Regions from separate parts of the Serratia sp. Res13-Sevr-LER1-36-b genome, predicted to be linked through region 1. Evidence: predicted binding sites of a transcription regulator. Region 1 holds the regulator's gene; each other region holds the start of a gene.
The links. Region 1 encodes Fur, which represses iron uptake genes when iron is present. Its sites were predicted from a motif close to ATAATAATGAGAACNACTATCAA; they were not measured.
Positions count from the first base shown of each region.

Region 2: a site for Fur is predicted at 5,037-5,059, ahead of fes (enterochelin esterase). Genes of this name have one in related genera too.
Region 3: a site for Fur is predicted at 2,052-2,074, ahead of ftnA (non-heme ferritin). Genes of this name have one in related genera too.

Region 1 is NZ_JADACK010000037.1:191,773-199,466, forward strand. Features, by position in the region: gene seqA (replication initiation negative regulator SeqA) at 1-518, opposite strand, end outside; gene ybfF (esterase) at 760-1,542, shown strand; gene ybfE (LexA regulated protein) at 1,790-2,077, shown strand; gene fldA (flavodoxin FldA) at 2,281-2,820, shown strand; gene fur (ferric iron uptake transcriptional regulator) at 3,146-3,592, shown strand; gene IMQ33_RS22010 (beta-N-acetylhexosaminidase) at 3,775-6,438, opposite strand; gene chiQ (ChiQ/YbfN family lipoprotein) at 6,457-6,783, opposite strand; gene IMQ33_RS22020 (OprD family outer membrane porin) at 6,834-7,694, opposite strand, start outside.
Region 2 is NZ_JADACK010000014.1:90,069-97,762, reverse strand. Features, by position in the region: gene ligA (NAD-dependent DNA ligase LigA) at 1-1,048, shown strand, start outside; gene IMQ33_RS09225 (DUF3820 family protein) at 1,048-1,263, shown strand; gene IMQ33_RS09220 (FlxA-like family protein) at 1,301-1,750, opposite strand; gene IMQ33_RS09215 (nucleotidyltransferase family protein) at 1,802-2,350, opposite strand; gene IMQ33_RS09210 (TonB-dependent siderophore receptor) at 2,545-4,827, opposite strand; gene fes (enterochelin esterase) at 5,135-6,487, shown strand; gene IMQ33_RS09200 (MbtH family NRPS accessory protein) at 6,498-6,704, shown strand; gene IMQ33_RS09195 (enterobactin synthase subunit F) at 6,746-7,694, shown strand, end outside.
Region 3 is NZ_JADACK010000017.1:26,171-33,864, reverse strand. Features, by position in the region: gene copD (copper homeostasis membrane protein CopD) at 1-670, opposite strand, end outside; gene yobA (CopC domain-containing protein YobA) at 674-1,057, opposite strand; gene ftnA (non-heme ferritin) at 1,380-1,898, opposite strand; gene IMQ33_RS10115 (DNA polymerase III subunit theta) at 2,286-2,516, shown strand; gene pip (prolyl aminopeptidase) at 2,669-3,640, opposite strand; gene IMQ33_RS10105 (TraR/DksA C4-type zinc finger protein) at 3,753-4,190, opposite strand; gene exoX (exodeoxyribonuclease X) at 4,612-5,280, shown strand; gene IMQ33_RS10095 (S9 family peptidase) at 5,311-7,344, opposite strand; gene yqfB (N(4)-acetylcytidine aminohydrolase) at 7,532-7,694, opposite strand, start outside.

The DNA.
Region 1 (7,694 bases):
ATCAGTTCCGCTGGGAACTGCATGGCCTGCATGATGTGTTCGATCATGCTGCGTTTGCGGCCGGTGTTGGTATTGGTGATCACCCAGTAAGGCGTACCTGGCACATGCTTGGGCTTGGTATGCGTTCCGTTGGCCAACAGCGTTTGCTGATCGCCAGCAAAATAGGTACGGGTACGGCCATGCAACGAATCCGTTGCCGCGGCAAAGCCCGCCGCATCGAGGGTGTACAAGGTGGAAAGTACCAGCATAAAACGATTTACAGCTTTGCTCTGTTCGGCATATTCGTCCGATAGCAGCAGCTCGCGCACCGCACGCACGCGATCGCGTGGACGCTGTGCTGCAACGGCAGCCGCTGACGGCTCTGCCTGGCCACTGGCAACCACAGGAGCCGTGCGCACAGGCTGTCCTGCGGTAAACTTCAACATACGCCGTAAAATATCAGACGCACTTTCACCGATATGTTGCGTGTGGCTGGCAATATAACGGTAAAGTTCTTCGTCGACTTCAATAGTTTTCATCTTTATCCAGTACGTTTTTTCTACTTATGAACCTGAAGCCAATTGGTGCATTCAAGCCATGGGATTATAAGGTTAAAAGCGCGGGTGCGAACACTACAATGTTCTCCCAAACGGCAAAAGCAGACTTTAGCCAACCGCCTTGGCCGCCAAGCCCTCACCATACCATGAAATATCGGCAAAATTCTGCGGACCAACCAATAATCTCTCTAGCCATGTTAACCTAACTCATTATCTCAAGATCATGAACTTCACCATGAAATTACATTATCAATTATTGGCCGCAGAGGCTGCCACGCCAGCGAGCCTACCGATCGTGCTGATCCACGGCCTGTTTGGCAATCTGGATAACCTGGGCGTTCTGGCACGCGATCTGAACCAGCAGCATACGGTGATCAAGGTCGATCTGCGCAATCACGGGCTGTCACCGCGCGCGGCGGAGATGACCTACCCGGCGATGGCGCAGGATCTGTTGACGCTGTTAGACGACTTGCAAATCGAGCGAGCCATCGTAATCGGCCACTCAATGGGCGGCAAAGCAGCGATGGCGTTGACCGCGCTAGCCCCGGAGCGAATTGAACGGCTGGTGGCGATCGATATCGCCCCGGTGGATTACGACACTCGCCGCCATGACCAGATCTTTACCGCACTGCAAGCCGTCACCGATGCGGGTATCACCCAGCGTCAGCAGGCTGCGCAGCTCATGCGAGCCACGCTGGATGAAGAAGGCGTGATCCAGTTTCTGTTGAAATCTTTTCATGCTGGTAGTTGGCGGTTCAACCTGCCGGTGTTGATCGAGCAATATGAGAACATTATCGGCTGGCAAGAGGTTCCACCCTGGCCGCACCCGACGCTGTTTATCCGTGGTGGCCTCTCGCCTTACGTGCAGGATAGCTACCGCGATGACATCGCCCGTCAGTTCCCGCAGGCACGCGCCTATGTGGTTGCAGGCTCCGGTCACTGGGTCCATGCGGAGAAACCGGACGCCGTATTACGGGCAATCCACCGCTTTATTGACCAGCCCTGAGCTTAAATGGCGAAAAAACGCGCTAGAGAGAATAGCTTAGCGCGTTTGTCGCTAAGTTAGGCATTGTCGGCGCTCCATCTGCTGGGGTAATATGGCGCGCTATAATTTTGCCGCCCTGTCCAGGTGTGAAGCTGCACTTGGCTGGGGGTGAATTTGGGTTAGGGTTTATTGGCCCGAATTGTGTAAATCGAACCGTCTGGAAGCGTAAACCGCTTTTTGATGCAAACTCCCTTGCAGTAGCGCAACAATGGCAAAAGAACAAACGGATCGCACGACGCTGGATCTGTTCGCAGATGAACGCCGTCCAGGGCGCCCGAAAACCAACCCGCTTTCCCGTGATGAACAGCTTAGAATTAATAAGCGCAATCAGCTACGACGGGACAAAGTGCGTGGATTACGGCGTGTGGAGCTGAAAATCAACGCAGACGCGGTAGATGCTCTCAACAAACTGGCCGACCAGCGCAATATCAGCCGCAGCGAATTGATCGAACAAATGCTGTTGGCCCAACTGGCAGAAGAACAGCCAGAACACTGATCTCTGCCGCCGCACGCGCGGCACGGCGTTAAGGATGACGCCAGATCGGTTCCACCTCCGCAGAGGCATCGCATAAACGCGATAAAACCTCAGGGCAAATTTCTGGCATGATACGCATTTACGGCTGAGCAAGCCTGCCCTTGGCAGCGCCTCAGGCCGCGTTTACGCAACACATTCATTTGAATTAAAAGGTTATCTTTACTATGGCTCATGTAGGCATTTTCTTTGGCAGCGACACTGGCAATACCGAAAACATTGCCAAGATGATCCAAAAGACGCTTCAGCAAAAATTCGGCAACGACGTGGCAGAAATCCACGACATCGCCAAAAGCAGCAAAGAAGATCTGGCAGCGTTTGATATCCTGCTGCTCGGTATCCCAACCTGGTACTACGGCGAAGCCCAGTGCGACTGGGATGATTTCTTCCCGACGCTGGAAGACATCGACTTTAACGGCAAGCTGGTGGCGCTGTTTGGCTGTGGCGATCAGGAAGACTACGCGGAATATTTCTGCGATGCGATGGGCACCATCCGCGACATCATTGAACCACGCGGTGCGGCCATCGTCGGCCACTGGCCAACCAAAGGCTACCATTTTGAAGCCTCCAAGGGTCTGGCAGACGATGATCACTTTGTCGGGCTGGCCATTGACGAAGATCGTCAACCGGAGCTGACCAACGAACGTGTAGACGCCTGGGTCAAGCAAATCACTGAAGAGCTGAGCCTGGCCGAGATCGTCGGCTAAGCCTCTGCCCCGGCGGATACGTAACACATGGTGGGGGCGCCGTATAGCGCGCCCTTCTGTTATCGGCATCACGGATTAGAGCAATAGAAGCTACAAGTTTGTAACTTCCTACCTCGCCACGGTAGACTGAGATATCGGTTTATCCCATCCATCAAAGCTTTGCATGATTACCCTGTAAACGTGCAAAGATATGTTTGTTAACAACCGGCGGTTTCTATTTGCAGCAACCGGTTCTATAATGAGACGCAATTAACGCTTTGTGCCAACCGATGCCATAGGCGAGAACGCCTCAACTTGATTAGCATAGTAACAGGACTGAATCCGCATGACTGATAACAACTCCGCATTGAAGAAGGCTGGCTTAAAAGTCACTCTTCCGCGACTCAAAATCCTGGAAGTATTACAGGATCCGGCATGCCATCACGTCAGTGCGGAAGATCTGTACAAAAAACTGATAGATATGGGCGAAGAAATTGGCCTGGCCACGGTATACCGCGTGCTGAACCAGTTTGACGACGCAGGTATTGTGACCCGCCACAATTTTGAAGGTGGCAAGTCGGTTTTCGAACTGACTCAGCAACACCATCACGATCACCTGATTTGCCTGGACTGCGGCAAAGTGATCGAGTTCAGCGACGAATCCATCGAAGTGCGTCAGCGCGATATCGCCAAGCAACACGGTATCAAGCTCACCAACCACAGCCTGTACCTGTACGGCCACTGTGAAACCGGTGACTGCCGCGAGAACGAAACGCTGCACAACAAGAACTGATTCTGGCTCGCCAGAACGTGAAAACCGCCTAAATGGCGGTTTTTTTATGCCCGGATGACAGGCAAAAAAATCCCCGGACAGGCCCGGGGAAAAATATCCACTCAATTATCACAATTGCAGTTTGCTCTCACCTTGCACTATCTCCGCCCCTCTACCGACACGTAGGTGGGCGGAGTTCTCACTTACGCTTTCACTGGTTCGGCACGGCTGAAGCGTTTGCCATCCGGGCTGATTGCTCGGATTTGCACGTCACCCGCCACCGCTGGGCGCGCTTTATCGTCATAACGCTGCCACTGTTTGCCGCCGTCGGTGGAATATTCAATTCCCAGGCCCGGCAGAGCAATATTCGCCTCCAACTTGCCCCCGATGATACGAGCACCTGGGACCGGCAGGCGATAGCTCACGCCCGCTTTATCCATCTTGGCCAGTTCACGCTGCCCGATCAGGTTGGCAAAGCGCAGCCAGTCCTGATCCAGCGTTTTGGTATCGACCTGATGGGTTTCGCCACCTTTATACTCACGGCCAGCTTTGTAATCCTGCTCCCAGCTGGCACGGTGCCATGCACGTTCTGCAAGCGACACGGCACGTGGGTAAATCATGTATTCCATCTGCTGGTCGGTACGCACCACTTCGCTCCACAGTTGGGCGGAAAGACCATATGCGCCCGGCCACGGTTTGTCGCTCTTGGCGGCGAAGTGGTTACCGTCACGGTCAACCGAGGTTTCGGCGTTCTGCGGCAGGTTGTTCGGCGCAAAGCTGAAGATCTTCTGCTCGTCGCTGAAACGGGTGCCCCAGTAATAACCGTGTTCGTCCGGGCTGACTTCATACGGGAAGTCCATGTAGACGTAGTCCGGGTTAGAGATCACCACGTCATAACCCTTGTTCGCCCAGTCGTTAGCCGAGTCGAAGCCACCCCAGTACAGGGTATCCCAGAAGTTCACCGCCACATGCTTGGTCGCGAAGGCCTTCGAGTCTTTGGCATCTTTCAGGCCGTCCTGCCACGCCTGCATTCTGTCAATGCCGTGCGCTTTCACCAACTGGCTGACTTCCAGACCGAAGTAGCTTGGCAAGTGTTCCATATCTTCCACTTTGCCATCTTTGATGATGGCCTGACAAACCTGCGACTTGGCCCACGGCTTGTCTTCTTTGCTCAGATCGAGGATACCCTTGCCCGCTTCCGGGTTTTTCACGTCGGTATAGCCAGCGCCCAGACGGATGTTCTTCGCTTCGTCCCCACCAAAGTGCCAGGTTTTCAGCGGCTGACCGGCCTCTTTGTGCATCTGGGCCACTTCACCAATCACTTTGTCCACGAAGTTCTTGGAGGAATCCAGGCATGGGTTCAGGTAGCTCTGGCGGTTGAAGTACTGCACCGAGGTGGTATTGGAGGTATCAGTCGGATCCACCAGGCGGAACTCGTTGGCCTCTTTCCCTTTCCCTTCGGCAAGCAGCTTCTTGTAGCGAGCTTCCATGGAGGTAATCGCCGCACGGGCGTGCGCCGGCATGTCGATCTCAGGGATCACTTCAATCTGGCGTGCCTGAGCATATTTAACGATGTCGATATAGTCCTGACGGGAGAAGAAGCCACCGTGCGGTGCCGGGCCAGAGCCATATTGTGGCATCAGGCAGGTGGTCTCGCTCAGGTCATGACAACGCTGGCCGCCCACTTCAGTCAACTCTGGCAGGCCAGGGATCTCAATGCGCCAACCTTCGTCATCCGTCAGGTGGAAGTGGAATTTGTTCAGCTTGTAGGCTGCCATCTGATCCAGCAGGCGCAATACGGCGTCTTTTTGGTGGAAGTTACGCGCCACGTCCAGGAAGATGCCGCGGTATTGGAAGCGCGGTGCATCTTTGGCATCCAGCGTCGCGATCTTCTTGCTGCCATCCGAAGGGATTAGCGACAGGATGGATTGCAGACCATAGAACACCCCAGTCTGATCGAAACCGACGATCTCGGCACCTTTCTCGCCGATCTTCAGTTGGTAGGCACCTGGAACGGCCTGATCGCCTTTGAATGCCGCTGGCTTAATATCCGTCTTGATCGGATAACCGCTCACCTGGCTCTCAATGCCCAGCAGGGCAAAACGCTCGGCTGCCGCATCTGCCGCTGGTTTGGTCAAGGCGCTCAGTTCCAACGCCACGCCTTTGCTCAGGTCAATATCCTTCGAATGGACTTTAACTTCCATCGGGGTTGGGATGATTTGCCCACGCAGCGATGCCATCGGCAACACTTTCAGATCCTGGTTCTTGGTGAAGCGGCTTTCCGGCACCATCAGAATGTTGTTGTCATCCTTGGTACGCTTCCACTGGTCACCGGTGAACGGGGCAACAAACTGGTGAACATCTTCGGTATCGGTATTTGACAGGATCTTAGGCTGAGCATCGCCGGAAGTGGCATACCAGCGCGGCAGGAAGTCGGTGCGGAACAGCTGCCAGTATTCAGCGATAATCGGGATTTCCACCGCCTGATTGGCCGGGAAGCTGGTGAATTTGTCTGTCGGTTCCAGCTTATACAGATCGCCGGTAATGTGGGTGATTTTGAACTGGTCGTTATCAACCTTCAGCGTCTGGCGCGGGCTGTGGAAATAGATCGCCCAGTCTTTATCTTTGATTTCCTGATTGCCGTTGGTCAAGGTGATCAACACTTTGTGGCAGGACGCCCAGTCGGCCCCCAACTTGGCACAGTCCACGCCGTTCTCGGCAGCACGGTTGTCCAACATTTTCAAATTGACCTGCAACTGGCTGAGTTGATCAACCACCTGCTGGTTGGCCATGGCAGAACCTACGCTGCCCAATAGCCCAACGGTAGCCGTCAGGGCGGCGAGAGCACTCATCTTAAACTTGTTCATCTGCAACCTCTTGCGTAATCAGTTGTTGTTTGCGCGAATTTCTTTCCACAGCTTGCCGCATTTGGCGTCATACGCCTGGCCATTGCCGGTATGGGCGGCCTGGATGCAGCTTTGATAATCCAGCACTCGCACGGTTTCCTGCTCAGCAAACTGTTGGTGCTTTTTCTCTTGCTTCAACACGTTCAGCACCGCCTGGCAGGCCTGTAACTTCTCTGGGGAACCTTCCGCGGTATTGATACAGGCGCTGTAGGCCTGGCGCAGCTTGACATCTTCCGGTGGCGCGGCCGATTGCGAACAGGCGCTAAGCCCGGCAACCGCAGCGATAATCAGCATCAGTTTTTTCATGGTTAAAGTCCTGTGACCTTTCCCCGGCAGCCTGGCCACCGGGGAGCGCATTAGAAGATGGTGAACGGTGCGATAACGATGAATTTGACGTCTTTCTCGTCCTGGAAGATGTTGCCGTAACCGCCACCCCAGCTTGGAATATCGGAATGGTTGTCATACTGCGTGAAGTGCAGTTTGAACAGAGTGCCTTTGGCGCGCCCGTCCTGCATGGTGTACATTGCATCCAGGCTGTAAGCGCTCTCTCTCAGGCGCTGGCTCTGATCGTAAATCGGGTTGGTGCTTGGCTTGGCGTCCCAGGCATAAACGTAGGAAGCACCGACGGCCATGCCTGGCAGGTTCCAGTTGCTCAGGTCATACATCACGCCACCGAACACGGCTTTTTCGCCGTTGGCGTTAAAGTCGGAACGGTTATCCCACCAGATATCGAGGCGGCCATTTGAGGAGGCGTAGGTTGGGGTCATACGCTGCAGGAAGAAGCCTTGGTTACCTTCCGCCTTGACCATAGTACCTTCCAGACGCCAGTTGAACTGACCGGTGGTATAACCGAAGGTCAGCGCCTGCAACCACGCCAGGCCATCATAGATGCTGTTCGGATCGCGATTATCACCGATGCGGTCTTCTGCGCCGTAGAACTGGTAGCTGGTGGTCATTGGGTTGCCGGCCAGATCAAACTTGTAAGACGCCTTGGTGAAATACTGATTCACGTAGCCTTGCGCCTGGCCAAACGCGGCTTCCAGCACCAGGTCGTTTTTGAAATCGTATTTGGCACCCAACGAGTGCAGGTAGGAAACGTCGGTTTTGCGATCGTTCTGACGGAAGTCGTCCATCTCGATGTGCCAAGGCGCTTTGTACTTGTTGGTCCACATGTAGGAGAAACTCAGCGCACCTGAATCACCATAGTCAAAGTTGGC
Region 2 (7,694 bases), on a different contig from region 1:
GGAAGTAGAGTTCCAGGTCGGGCGTACCGGTGCGATTACGCCGGTCGCACGCCTTGAGCCAGTATTGGTGGCCGGGGTGATAGTCAGCAATGCCACGCTGCATAATGCCGATGAAATCGAACGCCTTGGCCTGCGCATCGGCGACACGGTGATCGTACGCCGCGCCGGGGATGTGATCCCGAAAGTGGTCGGGGTGATCGAAGATCGCCGCCCGCAGGACGCGCGTGAAGTGGTATTTCCACTGCATTGCCCGGTGTGCGGTTCCGATGTGGAACGAGTGGAAGGTGAAGCCATTGCGCGCTGTACTGGCGGGCTGATCTGCGGTGCCCAGCGTAAAGAGGCGCTGAAGCACTTCGTTTCCCGCCGGGCGATGGACGTTGACGGCATGGGCGATAAAATCATCGAACAACTGGTCGATAAAGAATATGTTAAAACGCCAGCCGACCTGTTCCGTCTTTCCGCCGGTATTCTCACCGGGCTGGATCGCATGGGGCCAAAATCGGCGCAGAATCTGGTCAATGCCTTGACCACCGCCAAACAGACCACCTTTGCGCGCTTCCTGTATGCGTTGGGTATTCGCGAGGTAGGAGAGGCCACGGCAGCCGGTCTGGCGGCGCATTTTGGCTCGTTGGAGAAGCTGCGAGAGGCGGATCTGGACGCGTTAAAACAGGTACCGGACGTGGGCGAGGTGGTGGCCAGCCACGTGGTGAACTTCTTTGCTGAAGCCCATAATCAACAGGTGATCGCCGAGCTGATCAGCCCGGAAATCGGCATTAACTGGCCAGCGCCGGTGGTAGTAGTTGCCGAAGAGATCGACAGCCCGTTTGCCGGTAAAACCGTGGTGCTGACCGGTTCTCTCAGCCAGCTTTCCCGCGATGAAGCCAAAGATCGGCTGACGGCGCTGGGGGCCAAGGTCAGCGGCAGCGTATCCAAGAAAACCGATCTGGTGATCGCCGGTGAGGCCGCCGGATCCAAGCTGGTCAAGGCACAGGAACTGGGGATCGAGGTGATCGACGAGGCGGAGATGATCCGCCTGCTGGGGGCCTGATGGAAAAAGAGAACCTGATTGAAATCGCCAACACCGTGATGCCTTTTGGCAAATACCAGGGCAGGGTGCTGATCGACCTGCCGGAAGAGTATCTGCTGTGGTTCGCCCGTAAGGGCGAATTCCCCAACGGCAGGCTGGGAATGCTGATGGAAATGACGTTGGCGATTAAAATTGAAGGCTTGGATCACCTGATCAAACCCCTGAAAAAAAGCTGAGTCGATGGGCGTAACGCCATGTTGCGCCCTTTATCGTCTAGATATAAACGTCCACAGCGTTGGCGTCGGTCGGGCGGTTGACGCCATCACCGCTCATGGCCTTGGCCATCTGCTCTTGCTGCTGTTTTTCCATTTCTTGTTTCTGTATGCGCGCGATCTCAGCCTGGAGCATTTCAATCTGGCTCATGATCAGCTGTTTTTGCTGTTCGATCTCTTGAGTGTCGCCACCCGAGTCTTTCAGTTCGATCAGCTTTTGCTGCAGGTTCTGGATCTGCTTATACAGCGCTGCAATACGTGACGCCGCGCTGCTATCTTTTGGGGTCACTGGCGCATCATTATCGGTTTTCTTGGCTTTCTCCCCTTCAGGGGCATTATTAACCGGTGCCGACATCAGTGCAGCCCCGCCTTTACCCGTGGCGGTGAACACCTCGCGGACTCCGGCAATCGGGTTCTTGATGGGCACAATCATGGTAATGTTGGTCGACATGCGATCCTCCCAGGTAGCTTGTCAGAGGTATCGGCAAATCGCGGCAAAACTTTACCTTGGCGTCAGCTTTAGCTGTGGCCAGAGTTTGAGCCACTGTTTCTCCACTACGCGCTGTTCGAAAGCGGCCAGGTTGTTGCTCTTGGGGTTGAAGGTGATGCTGTGGTTGAACAGCGCCTGTAGGCCAAAAGGGGCGACGAGCTGGATGCTGCCATCGGCCTGCAATCTGACACCCACGGCGGTTTCGATCTCCGTCCAATAACTGATGGCGTCTTCGCTGTCGCGATAGGGCGCGCGGTGACTACGCAGGTGCATACGCGCCTGATTCTTTACCGACCAGGGTTGTGCCGACCATTCCAACAGGCGCGATTCCAGCATCTGGTCGCGCTCGGCATCGCTATGGCGCGAGTCGAAATGGATCACATCGATATCGTTAAGTGGCGTGTTGGCTGTAAAACCATGCAGCCGGTCCCACACCAGATTACGCACGAAGCCCGCACCCAGGCACCAATCGTTCAGCCCGAGCCGCCGGGCGGTGGCTAATACCTGCATACGTTCGCTGTCTTGGCGTAACCAATCAATAATTTGTTGCTGTAGTACCATCAATAGTGCCATCAATGCTCGTTTGTTTCCGCTACTGTAACCCGAAACGGGCGGCAACGTGATGGCGATAATGGCAAAAAAAAGCGCGGCATAAGCCGCGCTGAGATTGCTGATAAACCCACCGGCTCCAATTTGTAGGGGCGCTGCATGCTGCGCCCGAGATCAAGCCGGTTGAGGTTAGGTCAAAGCAATGATCAGAACTGGGTGTTCAGGCTCATAAAGTAAGTCCGACCCGGTTCGTTAAAGGTTGCCGCTCCGGCACCGTACATATAGGAATTGGTGACGGCGTTACCCGTGGTCTGCGCGTTACCTGCGCGGAACTGACGTTTATCGAACAGGTTGTCAATCCCACCGGTTACGCTAACGTTCTTGGTCACCGCATAGGTGCTGCTCAGACCAAATACAGTATAAGGGCTTACCTCACGTTTCTCTGAGCCTGTCACCGGCTCACCCTTGTAGTTGTACTTTTTCGGCTTCTGACGGCCATACCAGGTCATGGTGCTTTGCAGCGACAGATCCTGCGTGGCTTGCCAACTCAGGGTAGAGTTGATGGTGAACTCAGGAATAATCGACAGGTAATCACCGGTAGTCTTATTCTTGTTTTCAATCATGTAGGTAGCGTTGTTGTTCCAGGCTACCGTTTCGCTAACCGGGATATTTAAGGTACCTTCCAGACCCTGAATTACCGCTTTCGGCACGTTTTCCCAGCGATAGAGATCGGTTTTTCCGTTGCTGGTGGTGCCCGTCGGAGCATAACCGGCTTCGATCTTGTTGCGGTAATCGTTGCGGAAGTAGGTGATGCCAGCCAACCAATCTTCATGGTGGAATTCCAGGCCGATCTCTTTGTTGATGCTGTTCTCCGCTTTGAGGTCGTCGTTACCGATCAGGTAGCAGGCCCCGCCGCTGGCGGCACAGCCTTGCCCACGGCTATAAAGCACATAGTTGCCGTTGCTCTGGAACAGGTTAGGTGCTTTGTAGGCACGGGCGATCCCCATTTTCAGGGTGAACATATCCCCCATTTCTTGTGACAGATTAAGCGACGGGCTCCAGTTATTACCGGCTTCGGAATGATGATCGAAACGCAGGCCCGGGGTCAGCATGGTGGTGTCTGTCAGCTCGGCGTTGTTTTCGGCAAACAGCGAGAAGATTCTGGCCGAAGAATACGGGCTGCGGTTGGTGGCATCGAGGCCTGGAATGAGGCCACCTTCGGTCAGCGATTGGGTATTTGAAGAAGGATCTTTCATCTTCTGCTGGTTCCACTCGGTACCCAGCGTGGCGGTTTGCGGCACCCACATATCGAACGGAATGCTGACTTCACTGTGGGCCAGGAAGTTGTCCAGCCGGATAGTGTTGTAGCTGTCGTTGGCAAAGATCCCTTCGGTGCCCCCGGCCAACCCTTCGGCTAAACGGGTATTGCGCGTGCGCTCAAATTGAGCGTAATTGTTGGTGCTAACACCGTTATCCCAGGCTCCGCGGTAGTTAAGTGCATAAGTTTCACGGTAGATTCGGTTGGTTTCTTTACCGTAGTTGCTCTGCACCAGTGCATTGGTGTTGGTGTTCTGGGTATCCCCGGCGTACAGGTTACCCTGGCGGCCATAGGCATATTGGAAATCCAAGGTCTGCAGGTGGGCGAATTCCCAGCTCAGCAAGGCATCGATATTTTTGTCGACCACCCCTTCACGACCGGCAGGCAGAGTATTGGCATAGGAGCCGGTACGTTCGGACTGATGCCCCTGGTTGATATCCCAGGCGTCGGCCTGCGTTTTGCTGTAGCCACCAAACAGACGGAAGCTCAACTGATCGCTTAACGGGCCGGAAAGGCTGAAATCGGTACGCTTGGTGGCGCCTTCATCCTTATGCTGCGGTACGTTGAAATAACCGTTCAGTGTACCGTGCAGGTCCTGGCCAGCTTTTTTGGTGATGATGTTGACCACGCCACCTGCCGCGCCGTTACCGTAGCGGGCAGCCGCTGGGCCACGCAGCACTTCGATACGCTCGATCATCTCTGGCGGCACCCAGGCGGTATCGCCACGGGTATCACGCTCACCGCGCCAGCCTTGGCGCACCGAGTTACGGCTGCTGGCCGGTTTGCCGTCGATCAGGATCAGGGTATTTTCTGGCCCCATACCACGAATATCGAGTTGGCGGTTGTTGCCCCGCTGGCCGCTGGTGGAGTTACCGGTCAGGTTGACCCCCGGCATGGTACGGATCAGCTCATTGATATCACGAGCGGGAGGGCGTCTTTTGATTTCTTCGGCAGTGATGGTGGAAACGCCGGGAGCTTGAAGGTTTTGTTTGGCGGCGGTGACGACGATGACATCTTCAGAGGCGGATTCTTTTTTGCTTTTCTCAGTCAGCGCGGCGCTGTCTGAGGGGGTGGCCGTTTGCTCGGCATTGACCGTAACGGAAAATGCAGACGTGCCCAATCCTAACCCGATGAGTGTGGCTAAAGAATAACGAGATAACTTCCGATTCATTTTGAGGTTCCTACCTAACAACCCTTCCTGATGCGGCGCTGTGTGACAACCGGTAACGGAACGGTTTGTTGTAGTTTTATTGTGTAGTCGAAAATAGTAACGAAACCCAGAGGCCAGGCTGACTGGCAGCAAGATCCCGCTCAATAATTCGGCATCCATCCCTGTTGAAGAATGCCCGCTCTATTTCGAGCCTCTATACACTATTGCAAATGCAAATAATTATCAATAGTATTCCTTATGCCGTTTGGCATTTGGGAACCGGTGAGTCGCACGGCGTGCCTTGCCAACAACACAATGAGTGGGCGTTTTGAAAACTGAACAACAACCAGCAAGCAGTACGTTATTGGCGAGCAAGTATGCAGGGAGCCACGGTTGGTGGCTGGATATCGCACGGCGTGGCACCCCCTTGGTGGAACCGCAGGATAATGGGCGATGGAAGGTGACGTTCTTGTGGCGCGACCCTCAGGGCGGTGAACTGACCTCGGCTTATCAACGAGTCTGGATCCATATCAATTGCCTCACCGATCATCATCAAGCTTCTCCTCCTCAGAGCCTGCAACGCCTCACTGGGTCGGACGTCTGGTATTGGCAAACCGAGCTGCAAGGCGACTGGCGCGGTAGCTACTGTTTTATCCCCTGTATGGAGGATCGTCCGTTCGAACCGCAGGGGGACAATTCCCACGCCAACATGCTTTCTATTCGCCACTGGTGGCACCAGGTGTTTGCCAACGCAACTCACGATCTGCTTAATCCTTACCGCGCCTGGCCTGGAGTCGGGGGGCACACGCTTTCCGGCCTGCATATGCCACAGGCTCCCCAACAACCGGCTTGGCGGGACTTTGACAACTATGCCGTAACCAGCGGCCGCTGTACGCCTGCACCTCCTGCCAAACTGCAACGGCATACCTGGCATAGCCAGCGATTGGGAACCTCCCGCCACGTCTGGATCTACTCCACCGGTGAAAGTAACCCGGCGGCGCGGCCATTGGCTATTTTGCTGGACGGCCAATTCTGGGCCAATCAGATGCCGGTCTGGGATCCGCTGATGCAACTGACGCGTACTGGCCAACTGCCAGAGGCGGTCTACCTGCTGATCGATGTGATCGACCAGCAACACCGCGCACGGGAACTGACCTGCAACGATGAGTTTTGGTTGGCCCTACAGGAAGAGTTATTACCGCAATTGGCCTACTGGGCACCGCACAGCCGTGAGGCTGCCAACACCGTAGTTGCAGGGCAGAGCTTTGGTGGCTTGGGGGCGCTCTATGCTGGCCTGCGCTGGCCGGAATATTTTGGTGCCACCATCAGCCAGTCGGGCTCTTTCTGGTGGCCACGCCGCGATATGTTGCAATTGCCCACCGTGCCCGAGGATGCCTGCTGGTTGATCCGCCAGGTAGAAGACGGGCAGTTGGGTGCGCGCGGCAAGCTGAAGGTGTTTTTAGAGGCCGGGGCACATGAAAAGCTGGTTCACCGGGTGAATGACCGTATGGCGGCCCTGTTAAGTGAAACCGGGCATCAGGTGCAATATCGGCTGGTAGAGGGCGGGCACGATGCGCTGTGTTGGCGTGGTGGCTTACTCGATGGTCTGCAGGCGCATTGGTCGGAGTTGGCCAACCGCCGTGCCGCATTGAAGCCGTCCGCCAACCCTCTTCACGCTTAAGGAGCAAGTAATGGAAACCTTAAACCCGTTCGATGACGAGCAGCAAATTTGCTACGTCCTGCGTAATGAAGAACTGCTTTACAGCCTGTGGCCGGATTTCAGCGTCATACCGGCCGGTTGGGTCAGCGTTTTTGGCCCGGCATCCCGGGAGCACTGCGTCAACTGGCTAGAACAGAATTGGCAGGATATGCGGCCCGCATCACTGCGTAAGGCGTGATGGAGACGCAGCAGCAAGAACCGACAACAGGAGCGAACGTCGTGTCAGAAACCTCTATTTTACCCACCGGGCAACAGGTGACCGTTGAGTTGCCATTGGTGGCCGCGCAGCCCGGTATTTGGGTTGCCGATCAAATTTCACCGTACGGCAATGCTTATGCGGTCGCCCACTATATCGAGCTGAATGGCCCGTTGGACAAAGACCATCTGCTACAGGCGATCTCACTGGGCCTGGCTGAAGTGGATACCTTACGGCTGCGTTTCGTCGAGCGTGATGGTGTGCCAATGCAGTATTACGACGCCACGATGCCGTTGGCTGCGCCGGAATGGATTGATTTAAGCGACTCTGCGGATGCAGAGGCGGCGGCCCATGCGTTGATGCAGATCGACCTTGGTGCCGAATTACGAGTGAGCAGCGGCAAACCGCTGTATCGCCATATCCTGATGCGTCTGGCCGACGATCGCTGGTTTTGGTATCAGCGATACCATCATCTGGTGGTCGATGGCTTCAGCTTTACCGCTATTGCTCGCCGTATCGCCAATATTTATACCCGCCTATGTCATCACGAGCAGCCTGAACCGACGCCGTTCACGCCTTTTAGCGATGTGGTGGCGGAATATCAGCAATACCAGCAATCCCCTGGTTATCAGCGCGATGCCGATTTTTGGTTGAACAAGGCACGGCAGTTGCCCACGCCAGCCACCCTATGCCCGCAACCGTTGGCCGGGCAGGCACCCTCGACGCGTATTCACCGCTTGGCACAGCTCTGTGCCGCGCAGGATCTTGCACCACTGGTCAGCGTAGGCCAGCAACAACAGCTCAGCGCTGCCGATATGGCGATGGCGCTGGTGGCCGTGTGGGTGGCTCGTCTGACAGGCCAAACCCGCTACAGCGCCGGGTTTATTTTTATGCGCCGCATGGGTTCGGCTGCGCTTTGTGCCACCGGGCCAGTGATTAACGTGCTGCCGGTGGAGATGCACGTCGCGCCGC
Region 3 (7,694 bases), on a different contig from region 1:
AATCGAGATCGACTGGCCAGCGGCCAAGGATGATCAGGCTGTTGATTATGCCCGTGACGATCACCAGCACTACGGCAACATGGCCCCAGCGGGAGAAACGGATCAGGGTGGCGATGGCATCGCTACGCCACTGCGGCTGTGGCAAGTAGCGCAGGCAAAGCAACAACGGTAATAGGCTGCCGAACCAGTAGCCTGCCGCTAACAGGTGCAAGGCGTGGTTAACTCGGTGTGCTATGCCCAATATGCCCGCATGCATCGCCGCATGGCCGATAAACGCCATGTTGATCAGTAGCAGTGCCGAGCACAGCGCCAACGCTTGTCCCCGCTTTGCCGCAGGCAGCAGCAAGGCTAACAAGGCCAGCAGGGAAAAACCCAGATGCCAGCGCCAGGCCTCACCAAAGGTGGTGCCCAACACCGCCCACCAAATGCTCAATTGCCAGGTATCCGCCCAGCCATCACCCATCAATCCGGCCTGAATGGCCAGCATCAGCAAGGCGGTTAGTGCGGAGATCCAGGTCGAGGCGAGCAGCAGCGGGCGCAAATCGCGGGTGATTATCGGGGAAAGGCGCTGTGGCGACAGGACGGCGGTGAACAGGCTGACGCCAAACATCAGCATCACCGCCGTAAAGTGCACAAAGCGACACAGCACAAACAGGGTCGCCAGAGTCATAGCTTAGTTAACGGTAAAGCTGTACTGACCTTTGGTTTTATGACCGTCAACGGAAACCACGTGCCAGCTGACCTGGTATTTCCCCGCAGCCAGATCACCTTCAATCGGTACGTTAATCTGGGTATTGTTGCTTGGATCCAGATCCAGCTTGCCAGTTTTAACCACGGCGTTATCTGGGCCGGTCACTTTGACACCGCTGAAGTTAGGCTCGATGCCTTCGGAGAAATTCAGCGTCAACACTTTTGGCGCAGAGCTTACGGTGGCGTCTGCCGCCGGAGTCTGTACTTTCAGGTGGGCATGCGCCAACGCCTGCTGAGAAGACAAGCCGACAAACAGTACAAAAATGGTGGAAAGCAGGCGATAGGATGAACGAATTTTAGCGATCACGGAGGAGTCCTTTATCAATTATGTAGGTGATAAGGGCCAAGACCGGTTACGCGGAGCGATGTTTCCGCAGCCTCAACCCACCACTGTGATTGCGCCACGGGTAAACAGCAGAAGGAGTGGGTAACTCACTGTTATAACTCTCTACCTCCCGGTAGCGTATCGCGTTAAATCATAACGACGGTGAATCGGCAAGTCGAGCACATCACTGATATTTTGCGATCTGGCAGCACGTATCGCTATAGCTGCACGATAAATACAGGGCAAAAAAAACCGCGTACGGTGAAAAGTACGCGGTTTTCAGATTGATGACAAAAGCGGGTTATCAGGCCTGGCCGTTACCGCTTACTGCCTCGGCACCCATTCTCTTCAGATCTTTATCAATGAAGAACAGTGCCTTGCCGCTGTTGCCTACCAGCGCCAACTTGTCCAGTACGGATTTGAACAGCTTCTCTTCTTCGTGCTGCTCGGCAACGTACCATTGCAGGAAGTTGAAGGTTGAGTAGTCTTGTGTGGTCATAGCCACGTGCGCCAATTCATTGATTTGACGAGTGATCAGTTGCTCATGCTCGTAAGTCTGCTGGAAAACGTCCGCCAGTGATTCAAACTCTACCGGCGGTGCAGAAATGCTGCCGATCAGTGGCAACGCCCCGGTATCACTGAGGTAGTCGAACAAACGCTGCATGTGCTGCATCTCTTCGCGTGAATGTTCTTTAAGGAATGCGGCAGCCCCTTCGAAGCCTTTATCGCTGCACCAGGCGCTCATTTGCAAATACAAATTGGCGGAATAGAATTCCAGATTCAGTTGCTCATTCAGTTTCGTGGTCATTGCTTGCGTTAGCATGAGGATCCCTATTATTTTCTCAGGTCATAAACTTAATTGACCACATTATGCCTTGATTAACACAAAATAAAAACACTTGATTTACATTCATTAATTTAATGTGAAATTTACCTATAAATTCAAAGTGTTATAAATAACTTATTTTAACATTAAATTATTATGATAATCATTTTCATCTTTATATTTAAAGTAAGACGAATCATTCTTATTTAACAAAATAAACTAACGACATTCGGCTTAAACATTATATCACCCTGCTTTTTGTAATGACTCTACGTCCAGAGTCTGAAGATGATAGGGATATGTTGGCTTGAGAAGCTTGCCAAGCGCGGCACGGTAGATTACCTTCTGCGCTGAGTTGCCGTTACACACTAGAAGGAGGATCCCATGGGTTACAATCTGGCAGAGCTTTCCAAAGACGAGATGGACAAGGTGAACGTTGATCTGGCCGCGTCTGGAGTGGCATTCAAGGAACGCTACAATATGCCGGTGATCCCTGAGATGGTGGAACGTGAGCAGCCAAAGCATCTGCAGGACTACTTCCGCGAGCGTGTGATGCACTATCGCGTCGAATCACACAAATTCTCTCGCCTGCCTTACGAACCTAAAATGAAGTAATGGCCCTTCACCCTAACCCTCTCCCACAGGGAGAGGGAACCGATCGAGTGTGTTTGAAATTTATCGGGACTCACCTTGGATGAGGAGGTGATCGATTTTGCTAAAGTTACCGATTTACCTCCAAATGAGCAGGGGCTAACAGCTCCCTCTCCCTATGGGAGAGGGTTGGCGTGAGGGGCGGCAAAACGGTCGGTTGCCAGCATCAGCTGGTGCAAAATACCCGGTTCATCCGTGGAGTGCCCTGCCCCTTCGACAATATGCAGTTCAGCCTCAGGCCAGGCTTTGGCCAGATCCCAGGCGTTTTGTACCTGGCAGGCCATATCGTAACGGCCATGAACGATCACCGCCGGAATATGACGGATCAACGGAACGTTGCTCAGCAGTTGGTCATCGCTGTCGAGAAAGCCCTGATGGCTAAAGTAGTGGTTCTCAATACGGGCAAAGGCCAGCGCGAAATCATCTTCGCCAAAGGAGGCGGAGGCACCGCTTGGCAACAGCGTTACCGTTTCCCCTTCCCACACGCTCCACAATTTGGCAGCCTCAAGCTGCACTTGCAGATCCGGTGACGTCAGGCGTTGACGGTAGGCAGCAATCACGTCCTTGCGTTCTTCCTCCGAAAGGATAGACAGCACCCGCTCCCATTTATCCGGGAAGAAGCGGGAAGCGCCATCTTGGTAATACCAACTCAGTTCCTGCTTACGCAGCGTGAAGATCCCCCGCAGCACCATCTCGCTGACGCGTTGCGGATGCGTCTGTGCATAGGCTAGCGCCAGCGTGGAACCCCAGGAGCCACCAAAGACCAGCCACTGGTCGACTCCGGCCATGACACGCAGTCTTTCGAGATCGTCAACCAGGTGCCAGGTAGTGTTATTGTCCAGACTGGCATGCGGTTTGGAACGGCCACAGCCACGTTGATCGAACAGCAAAACCTTATAGCGCTGCGGGTCGAACAGCTGGCGATGATAAGGTGCGCTACCACCGCCAGGCCCGCCGTGGATAAATACCGCAGGCTTACCGTTTGGATTGCCGCTCAGCTCCCAGTAGATCCGGTGCCCATCTCCAGTATCCAGCCAACCGCTGTCATAGGCGGATAATGGCGGGTACAAACCTCGTAATTGTTCCATGGCGCGTACGTCTCTCTGTGAGTGATACCCTCATCAAAGCCGAAGCCGCTCATCAGGTCAACGGTAAAACGCTAAAACCTCCACCTATACCAACATGTTAGTGTGCGTTTGCTCAAAATGAAGTCGACTTGCTTTTACGCATATGAGGTTCGCGCATTTCTTGTGCGGTTTTGGCTTCAATACTCAGCTCTGCCGTGGGGCGTAATAACAGGCGTGGCAGGCCGATAGGCTCACCCGTTTCAAGACAATAACCGAAATCACCGGTTTCCAGGCGCTGCAGGGCGGCGGCCATCTTCGGCAGCAGGCGGGTTTCCCGATCCAATTGGCGGAACAGCAGGCGCAGATCTTCTTCGCGCGCGGCTTTATCCGCTTCGTCACCGCTAATATCGCCGCTGTCGATATCACGTTTCAACACGTCGATGTGCTGCCAGAGTTTTTGTTGCTCGTCCAATAGGCGTTGGCGGAAAAACGCCCGCTGCTCCGTATTCATGTAATCAGATTCTGGCATCGCCAGCAGTTGTTGCTCGCTTAATAATGTCATGACTGTCATGGCACACTCCGTGTACATAGGTTTGTTACATTATAACATTTTTAATACATAAAGGTTAATAATAAATAATCATTGGATAAACAAGGCGTTGACGTTTCCATACCCTTTGCTGCTTGCATATGGTGGCCGCTAGGGGGTTAATGGTTCGGCAAGCCACCCAACCATAGGTTAACCAAGAGGCCATCATGAGTAAGGGAATGGACAGCAAGAAAAATGCGAAGAAGAAACCGTTGAAAACCCCAGCCGAGAAAAAAGCGGAGAAACGTTCCAAAAAAGGACAGTCGTCTACATCTGGTGAGTAAATCAGTTTCTGACCGTAGTTAAACCCGCCGAGGCGGGTTTTTTGTTGCCTGCAAAAAGACAGGTTGGCATCGCAGCCCCATATCGTTAAGCTAGGGAATAGACTTTAGCTGGGAACATCATGATGTTACGTGTAATCGATACTGAAACCTGTGGGCTAGACGGCGGCGTAGTGGAAGTCGCTTCCGTTGACGTGATCGACGGGCAAATCACTAATCCGATGAGCGACCTGATCAGCCCAGATCGGCCTATCGGCCTGGACGCCATGGCCATTCACCACATCACCGAGCAGATGGTTGAGGGCAAGCCGCGTATCGCCGTCGCTATTGGGCGTTACCAGGGCAGCCAATATTATGTTGCGCATAACGCTGCCTTTGATCGGGCCATGCTGCCAGAAATGAACGGTGCCTGGATTTGTACCCTCAAGCTGGCACGTACGCTGTACCCAGACATTAAATATGGTAATCAATACCTGCGCTATGCGCTGAATCTGGATGTGCAACTGCCACAGGACACCGCGCTCTATCCACACCGCGCACTGTACGACTGCTATGTCACCGCCGCACTGCTACAACGCATTGTGCAGGACTCCGGTTGGACGCCAGAACAGATGCTGGAAATCACCGAGCAGCCGGTATTATTGAAAAAATTCAAGTTCGGCAAATATCGTGGGCAATCTATTGAGCAGGTGGCGCTGGAAGATCCTGGCTATCTGCGTTGGATGCTGAAATCAATCGACGATCTCAGCCCGGATATGAAACACACGTTGAAATACTACCTGTTGGGTTAATCAAGCGGGCAGTCTCCTGCCCGCGATGATTTATTCCGCCAGCGCCAGAATAAACGCATATTCCAGTGCAATATCCTCGTAAGCCTTAAAGCGCCCAGATTTGCCGCCGTGGCCAGCATCCATATCGGTATATAGCAGCAGTTGGCGATCGTCGGTTTTCAACTCACGCAGTTTCGCCACCCACTTGGCAGGCTCCCAGTATTGCACCTGCGAATCATGCAGCCCGGTGGTGACCAGCATATGCGGATAATCCTGCGCTTTCACCTGGTCGTAAGGGCTGTACTGCAAGATGTAATCGTAATACGCCTTGTCGTTTGGGTTGCCCCACTCGTCATATTCACCGGTGGTTAGCGGTATAGACTCATCCAGCATGGTGGTTACCACGTCCACAAACGGCACCTGAGCCACTACGCCATTGAACAGCTCAGGAGCCTGGTTGACTACCGCGCCCATCAGCAAACCACCGGCACTGCCGCCCATGGCAAACACTCGGTCAGCATCGCCATAGCCTTGCTCTACCAATGCCTTAGTGACGTCGATAAAGTCGTTAAAGGTGTTTTGTTTGTTGAACAGCTTGCCGTCTTCATACCAGAGTTGCCCCAGTTCGGCACCGCCGCGAATATGCGCCAGCGCGAAGACAAAGCCGCGATCCAGTAAGCTTAGGCGGCTGGCACTGAATGCCGGATCCATGCTGCTGCCATAGGAGCCGTAGGCATACACCATCAGCGGGTTCGCCCCATGTGCAAAGCGGTCAGCACGGTAAACCAAAGATACCGGCACCTCGACGCCGTCACGGGCTTTCACCCACACGCGCTCGCTACGATAATCTTCCGCCGTGAAGTTTTTCACTTCCTGCTGCTTGAGCAACTCCCGCTCGCCACTGTCCAGATTCAACTCATACAGCGTAGTTGGGGTGGTCATGGAGGAATAGCCGTAACGCAGCAACTCGGTTTCCGGGTCTGGGTTGTAGGCCAGCCAGGTGACATAGGTCGGATCGTCAAAAGCAATGCTCTTGTCTTCACCGTTCTGCCAGTGGATTTGGCGCAGTTGGGTCAGCCCGGCGATGCGTTCCTCCACCACCAGCCAGTCACGGAACAGGCTGAACCCTTCGAGCATGACATCGGTGCGCGGGGCAATCAGTTCCTGCCATTGGCTTTCGTCAGCCTGCTCGCTCTGGTACAGGCCAAAGTTCTTGCCGTTTCTGTTAGAACGAATGTAGAAATGCTCACGGTAGTGATCGATGGCATATTCGTGATCTTTGCGGCGCGGCGCAAACATCTGCGGTTTACTGTCTGCACTGTTCGCATCCAGCAACAGGATCTCTGAGGTGGTGGTACCGCTGAGGTGGATCAGGATAAAGCGCTCGGAGGTGGTTTTTTCCAGGCTGACGTAGAAAGTGTCATCCTGTTCCTCGTAGATCAGCACGTCCTGCTGCGGATCGCTGCCCACCACGTGGCGATAGACCTGATATGGCAGCAATGTCTTGGCATGTTTACGCACGTAGTAGACGGTGGCGGAATCATTCGCCCACTCGAAATTGCCAGAGGTGTTTTCCAGTACCTCATCGGCCCAGCTATCGTCGCGTAAATCCTTGAAACGGATATCGTATTGGCGGCGCGACAGGAAGTCTTCCGCTACGGCCAGACGCTGGTTGTCCGGGCTGACGTCCAACCCGCCCAGCGTATAGAACTCGTGCCCTTCCGCACGCTGATTGCCATCGAGCAAGGTGTCCCAAAGCTCAGTAGCCGCTGCGGGTTGCCGCACATACAGCGCATATTCATTACCCGGCTCATACCGGGTCTGATAGCGGAAACCACGCCTGACGTAAGGCACGGAATGTTCCTGCTGTGGAATACGCGCAACCATCTCCTGATACAGAGTTTCACGCAGCGCCTGTTGTGGCTTTAGCTGCGCGTCGGTGTAGGCATTTTCAGCCCGCAAATAGTCTAATACCTGGGGATCGGTACGTTCGTCATCGCGCAGCCAGTAGTAGTCATCCACACGCGTGTCACCATGGATGGTAATTGGGTAAGGCCGTTTTTCTGCCTTGGGAGGTGTCATCATTGCTAAATCATCCGCTTACTTTGATTAAGGCAAGAGTGACACGAATTTCACCAGCTTAACAAGCCACGTAGCTATTTTTTCAATGGAGGTGTCAGAACAGACAAGATGGAGGATTTCCTCCACAACATCGCGCCAGTTCCCACAAAAGTGGCTGGGGCGATGCGGAGGATTAAGTGGCGAACCGAGGCTAACGTTTGGTAAACGCGATGACAAACAGCTCATCCAGCCCTGGGTAGATATCCTGGATCACCTGCTTGAGTTCGCTGAGCGTCATATTCTCCTGCTGCGCATGTTCATGCGTTAGCTCATCCAGGCGCACCGGCGTTACCGACTTTACCTCGATATAACAG